DNA from 3 places in the Rhodococcus sp. NPDC059969 genome. Region 2 is predicted to be linked to each of the others. Evidence: riboswitches for the same ligand, from Rfam matches in the RefSeq annotation. Region 2 holds a riboswitch; each other region holds the start of a gene.
The links. A riboswitch is a leader RNA that binds a small molecule or an ion and turns the genes downstream of it on or off. The one in region 2 is predicted to bind thiamine pyrophosphate.

Region 1: another riboswitch for thiamine pyrophosphate. It lies ahead of thiO (glycine oxidase ThiO); the one in region 2 lies ahead of ACFWAD_RS19780 (3-oxoacyl-ACP reductase).
Region 3: another riboswitch for thiamine pyrophosphate. It lies ahead of ACFWAD_RS26955 (TenA family protein); the one in region 2 lies ahead of ACFWAD_RS19780 (3-oxoacyl-ACP reductase).

The regions. Positions count from the first base shown of each region.
Region 1 covers NZ_JBHWUF010000012.1:67,862-70,123, reverse strand. The annotation lists gene thiO (glycine oxidase ThiO) at 1-1,069, opposite strand, end outside; TPP riboswitch at 1,069-1,215, opposite strand; gene thiE (thiamine phosphate synthase) at 1,242-1,937, shown strand; gene ACFWAD_RS25775 (hypothetical protein) at 2,187-2,262, shown strand, end outside.
Region 2 covers NZ_JBHWUF010000007.1:117,073-119,334, forward strand. The annotation lists gene ACFWAD_RS19775 (LLM class flavin-dependent oxidoreductase) at 1-607, opposite strand, end outside; gene ACFWAD_RS19780 (3-oxoacyl-ACP reductase) at 607-1,398, opposite strand; TPP riboswitch at 1,389-1,482, opposite strand; gene ACFWAD_RS19785 (DoxX family protein) at 1,622-2,062, shown strand; gene ACFWAD_RS19790 (diiron oxygenase) at 2,167-2,262, shown strand, end outside.
Region 3 covers NZ_JBHWUF010000013.1:95,507-97,768, reverse strand. The annotation lists gene ACFWAD_RS26960 (ABC transporter substrate-binding protein) at 1-8, opposite strand, end outside; gene ACFWAD_RS26955 (TenA family protein) at 8-751, opposite strand; TPP riboswitch at 739-834, opposite strand; gene ACFWAD_RS26950 (carboxylesterase/lipase family protein) at 965-2,262, shown strand, end outside.

The DNA of each region.
Region 1 (2,262 bases), on a different contig from region 2:
CCTTAGCTACTGCGAACCGCTCGGGTTCGGTTCCTTTTACCTCGACCAAAGATGTGCCGTTCAGCAACGCGACCGTCGCATCGGCGGTGACGGGCGTCAGCAGGACCCCGTTGCGGCCGTGCCCGGTGGAGACGACAACACGATCGGACACGCGCCCGATCAACGGCAGGTTGTCCGGCGTCATCGGACGCAGGCCTGCCGCGCATTCGTAGAGTTCGTATTCGCCGATCGCGGGCATCAGCGCCTCGGCGTCGTTGATCAGGTCCCGCACTCCGGCCATCGTGACCTGCGTGTCCTCGCCGGACTCGTATTGTGTTGCGCCGACGACGATTCCGTCGCCGCGCGGGACGAGATACGCGGGTCGTCCGTGGACACTTCCGCGGATTGTGCGGCTGGGCGCCGGGGTGACCCCAGGCCTGCCGCGCAGGCGAAGGATCTCACCCTTGACCGGCCGCACCGGCAGTCCGGGCCACAGCTTGGGTGACGCGATACCGGCGGTGAGCACTATCTGATCGGTATCGAGTTCGGCAAGGTCGTCGACGGCACGCGCGATCAATTCGACGCCGGATTCCGCACAGGCCTTCTGCAAGGCCTCCAGCAGAAGTCTGTTGTCGACGGCGGACTCACCGACAGCCATGAGTCCCGACCGGATGCCGCGGCCGAGCATCGGTTCGAGTTCACGGATGCGGGCGCGACCGAGGATTTCGAGTTCATGGCCCTGCGAGCTCACCCATTCGGCGATGGTCTGCAGGTCCTGCGCGTCGGCAGCATCGAGAGCGACCGTCAGCGAGCTGTCCGCGGTGAAGACCGAGGGACCGAATTTTCCGATCTCTTCACCGAACGTCGGCCACCGCTCCAGGGAGGCCGCGCCGACGGTCAACGCTGTTTCCTCGCCCGGCCAGCCTTCGGACAGTGGGGCAAGCATTCCGCCCGCCACCCACGAAGCCCCTGATCCGATGGACGGGTCGTACAACCGAACAGTCCAACCGTCGCGGGCTGCGCGCCACGCTATGGCGAGACCGATGACACCGCCGCCGACCACCGACACCGTACGAGCGTGTGTATTCACGAAACTCCACCTCCACTTCCTGCGCCGGCATGATCCGGGTCAGGTCTGACGGTCGGGATCTGGTCGCGATCCCCTCTCAGCCCCACGAACCTCGCAGTCACGACAAAAAGTGACGACGACGTTTCAGGACTCCCGTGTCGAACCTTGCTCCCTAGAGGCTACCGTTTGCTCCGTGCACCCCACACATCCCAGTAACGTCATCGACCGGCGCGAGCGCCTGGCAGCAGCACGGCTGTACCTGTGCACCGACGCGCGCCGCGAGAAAGGCGACCTCGCGCAGTTCGCCGAGGCAGCATTGTCCGGCGGAGTCGACATCATCCAATTGCGCGACAAGGGCTCTGCCGGTGAGCGCGAGTTCGGCCCGCTCGAGGCCAAAGACGAACTGGTAGCGCTGGGTATTCTCGCAACTGCAGCACGGCGCCACGGCGCATTGTTGGCCGTCAACGACCGCGCGGATCTCGCAATGGCTTCCGGTGCCGACATCCTCCACCTCGGCCAGAACGACATCCCCGTCCCCTACGCGCGAACTGTTGTCGGCGAAGACGTCGTCATCGGCCGTTCGACGAGCAGTCGCGCACAGGCGAGTCTGGCCGCCATCGAAGAGGGCGTCGACTACTTCTGCACCGGGCCGGTCTGGGCGACACCGACCAAACCGAATCGAAGTGCTTCCGGCCTGGAACTTGTTCGATCGACTGCCGACGCCGCACCGCCGCGGCCCTGGTTCGCGATCGGCGGCATCGACGAGGAACGCCTTCCAGAGCTTCTCGATGCCGGTGCCACTCGCATCGTCGTCGTGCGTGCAATCACGCAAGCATCGGATCCCCAGGCCGCCGCGCAACGCCTTGCCGCGGCCGTCGCCGGGCGCTGAAAACCGGTAACTGGCGACCGTCAACTGTTAGCCGGGCCGTTCCCACACAGTTACGGGTCAGCACGCCTGACGCGAGACGTGAATGGAAGTTGTCCAATTAGACAACAAATCCCCAGTTCCTAGGTGCGATTGGATGTCCGAAAAGTCGGATTAAGTGATCTTCATCACAGTTAGTTCGATTGCGTGTCGCATCCCATTCGGTTTGTTGTAGTTTACTCCCAGTTACTAACTGAAACCTAGGAGCACTAAATGGGATCCCTCGACACCGGCTCGCTCAGCACCGAATCGCTCGAAGACCTGAATCTCGGCAAGATCAGCGAGCTGC
Region 2 (2,262 bases):
ATCGCGGAACCGTCAACGGGCCGTCCACCCGAAAATGCTTGCCGTCGTGATTGATTCGAGAAATCTCGCCGGCGTCGGCGAAACGCCCGCCGCGGTCGAGGATCAGAGCGTCTTCCGACCATGAATCCCACAGTGCGAGGGCTACTTCGACAAATTCGTCGGCTCGTTCATATCTGGACGCGTGGTCCGGCATCGCCTCCAGTCCGTGGTTGCGCGCTTCCTGGTCGAACATCGAGGTCACGACGTTCCAGCCGGCCCGGCCGCCGCTGATGTGGTCGAGTGATGCCAACAGCCGCGCCGCGTGAAACGGCGTGTAGAAAGTCGTGGAAATGGTGGTGACGAGACCGATGTTCGTTGTCGCCCGCGCCATGGCAGTCAATGCGGTGATCGGCTCGAGAAACCACGACGCACCCGACTCGGGTTCGCGAACACTGTGACCGTCAGCGAAGAAGACGGCGTCCAGCTTTCCGCGTTCGGCGATCTGGGCGAGCGACTCGTAATACGTGATGTCGCCGAGACTTTCGACCGGTGAGTCGCGATGACGCCATGCCGCACTGTGATGTCCGCACCCGAGCAGGAACGCACCTATCCGTAATTGTGCGCCCATCAGTTCTTGACGAGTCCGCCGTCGACAACCAGGTTCTGGCCGGTCACGGCCCGCGACCAGGGCGAGGCGAAGAACAGTGCGGCGTCGGCGAATTCGTCCGGTGTCGTGACCCGGCGCAGGGGAGTGCTTGCCGCGATCATGTCGAATACCGCTTCTGGCGTCGCGGCACTCGCGTCCGTGGTGCGGAGCAAGCCGCCGGAGACCATGTTGACGGTGATCCCGTCCGGACCGAGGTCCGCGGACAATGTCCGCGTCAGTGCCAGCAGTGCGGCTTTGGCGGCGGTGTAGTCGTGGTACGGAACTACCGGATTCTGGACCAGATTGGTTCCGACAGTGATGATTCGGCCGAACCCGAGTTCTCGCATGCCGGAGAGTGCTGCCTGGGTGGTGTTGAGTGTCCCGGCGACAGCTCCGCGTAGTTGGGAGTCGAAGTCGGCCCAGGTGATCGTGTCCGCGTTCGGCCGGGCGTCACCGTTGAACGAGAAGTCGACAAGTGCATTGTCGACCACGGTCGAGATCGGTGCCTCGAATCGCTCGAGTGCAGCGGCGAACAACTGATCGACGGAGCTGCGGTCCGTCACGTCCGCCTGGACTGCGAAGGTGCGATCCCTGCCCAGTTCGGCGACCAGGGCCTCGGCGGCATCACGGCTCTTGTTGTAGTTCACGATCACCCGGGCGCCTGAGCGGGAGAATGCTCGGCTCAGTGCGGCTCCGAGCCCGCGGGCACCACCGGTGATCAGGACGATCTGCTCGCTGAGTTCGAGAGCGCGCTGAAATTGCTGTTCGGTCATGTCGACATCCCTCCGCCAGTGCTAACTGGTCAGGTTCATCGGGTCTGATCTCAGCCGACTTTTTCGGCACCCCGTGTCGCCGTCCATCAGACCACGAGAGGTGAACCCACCTGAACGCCGGGTGCGTGGTAATTGCCGGCGCGATGAGTTTTCGATCGCCGGGGAGTCGTTATTGGCAAGCGAAGTGGCAACCGGCCGCTCGCCTTCGCCCCGGGAGATTCCGATGACTACCCAGCCTGCCCACCACGACACCCTTTCCGGTGATGCAACACGAACGGCACCTTCGGGGACCGCGCGCAAGGTCGGATACGTCCTGAGTGGTCTGTTCGTACTTTTCATGCTGTTCGACGGCATCATCCACATCCTCAATCTCCAGACGGTCAAGGACGCCTCGGCCGAACTGGGGCTGCCCGACTCTCTTGCCCTGACAGCCGGGGTCGTGCAGTTGATCTGCCTTGCGCTGTACGTGATTCCGCGAACGTCCGTACTCGGCGCGATTCTGCTCACCGGTTACCTGGGTGGCGCTGTGTTGACCAACCTACGAGCTGAACAGCCTCTGGTGAGCACCACATTGTTTGCCGTCTACGCCGGAATCGTGATGTGGGCTGGACTGTATCTCCGAGATGAGAAGGTTCGCGAGATCATTCCACTCCGTCGGGCCTGAAATCAGGCCATCGAAGGGGTTGCGTGGGACGCGGTGTCCCATTATGTTTGACCTCATTCAAGTCCGTCGACTGCAATCGGCGGACTGGCCGTGAGGAGACACCGATGGCTCGGTCAGCGTCGATCGAAGTGGAACTGCCGTACCACGAGGTACTGCAGACTTTGTCCGAGGGCTCCGTGGCCCGCAGTTTTGATCCCTAC
Region 3 (2,262 bases), on a different contig from region 2:
AACGACATCACGACGCCGGCCAAGGCTGCTGGTGGAGTGCGGAATCCCAGAACATAAGCTCGTAGCGACTGGCGATTCGGAACGCTTCACTCATCGCCTCACGCTCTGTCTCGGTGGCTGCCTCAGCGGCCGCGTCGACCAGTACGCGAGCCTGCGCCACAGACTCGTGAAATTCGGGTGCGTCGTAGGTTGTGACCCACTGCGCGTACGGGTGTGACGGATCGCCGTCGAGCACCTCGCACGCTGAAGCGGCAAGATCGCGGCCGACCTCGGCGTAGATCCAGAAGCAGGGGAGTACCGCCGCTGCGGAGACCGGGTAAGGCGCGGTTGCTGCAGTCGCCGTCAGATACGAGACGTATCCCAGGCAGGCCTGCGAATGCTCCAGTTTTCCCGATCCCGCGGGAAGAAGTCCGCCGGTGAGCAGTCCGTCGTGAAGCGCAGATTCCACTGTCGCTGCCGTGGACGCGGAATTGGACCAGAAGCCCGCGGACTGCGGATCGGGTGCGTGCGCCGCGACCAGGGACAAGGCCTTCGAATATCCCTCCAGATAGAGCTTGTCCTGCTCGATGTACGTACGGAACGCGTCGAGAGGCAGTGTTCCGTCGCCGAGGCGTTTGAGGAACTCGAGTGAGTCGATCGACTCGCGGAGGGCCTTCGTCTCGGCCCAGAGTCGATCGGTGAACCGATCCGTCGACGGCGCTGTGGCCACCGAGTTTTCGGCAGAATTGTATGCAGGCTGCGTAGTAGCCATGACATCCCTTCGTCAGCATTACCTGATCAGGTTCCCGGGTGTGTTCTCAGCCCCGCCCATGCGGAGCACCCCGTGTCAGAACTAGGCGACCTTAACACCGAGCCTCTCCTTCGTCGGCGCCTACCTGGCAGTTGAGTAATCGGCGCACACCGGCCTTAAGTTGGTACGTTTGGTCTTGTTTGCCACACGCGCGGGTCGGGAGGGGATTCAGACATGGAGACCGACGTTCGACCGAATCTTGGCGAGGACGGAACTCTCGTCATCCGTGCCCGAGGCGGAGAAGCACGGGGATATCCGGATGGCGGAGTGTTCGCGTGGAAGGGCATGCCCTACGCATCAGCGCCGGTGGGTGAGCGGAGATTCCGCGCGCCGCAACCCACAGAGCCGTGGGACGGGGTGCGCGACTGTCGTGAGTTCGGGCCGATCGCGCCGCAAGGGCAGAGTCCGGCGGTTCCGATCGACCGTGCTTTCAAGATCGACGAGGACTGTCTGTCGATCAACGTGTGGGCCCCGCGCCCCGACGGAACGCCGCGACCGGTGATGGTGTGGATTCACGGCGGTGCTTACTGCCTCGGGTCCGCCGCGCAAACGATCTACGACGGCCGTCATCTGGCTGAAACCGGAGACGTTGTTCTCGTCTCCTTCAACTATCGCGTCGGTGCCCTCGGATTCCTGGACCTGTCCGGATTCTCCACCGCGGATACCGTTTTCGAATCGAACTGTGGTCTGCGAGACCAGATTGCGGCACTCGAGTGGGTTCGAGACAACATCGACGCGTTCGGCGGAGATCCGGGAGCGGTGACCGTCTTCGGTGAGTCCTCCGGCGCAGGATCCATCACGACGCTCATGACCTGTCCCAGCGCCGAAGGTCTGTTCCACCGCGCGATCGCTCAAAGTCCGCCCGCGACCTCCGTCTACGGGGCCGAGCGCGCCAAGACCGTGGCGGAGCGGTTTCTCGAACTGCTCTCGATCGAGCCCGAAGATGCGGGCGATCTGCTGACCACGGATCTCGAACTGCTCGTCAAGGCAAGCGATGACCTGGTCAACGAAATCCCGACCCGGATTCCGGGAACTTTGGCGATGGCGCCCGTCGTCGATCGCGATCTGGTGCCGCACTACCCGGTTGCGGCTTTCCAGAAGGGTTATGCGCACCGGATCCCGCTGATCATCGGTTCCAACAAGGACGAGGCGTCGATCTTCAAGTTCATGAAGTCGCCCCTGATGCCGGTGAGCGCGCAGTCCGTCGAGGCCATGCTGCAATTACTGGCCGACGATCACCCCGATATCTCCGCAACCAAACTCGCCGAGATCATGTCGGCTTACCCTGACCATGCGAAACCGAGTGGTGCGCTGGCGCTTTCACGGGACGCGGCGTTTCGCATGCCGACCCTGTGGATTGCCGACGCTCACTGCAGGCATTCCCCCACCTGGGTCTACCGCTTCGATCACGCGACGCCGATGCTCAAAGCGGCACGGATCGGGGCGGGCCACGCGACCGAATTACCTTATGT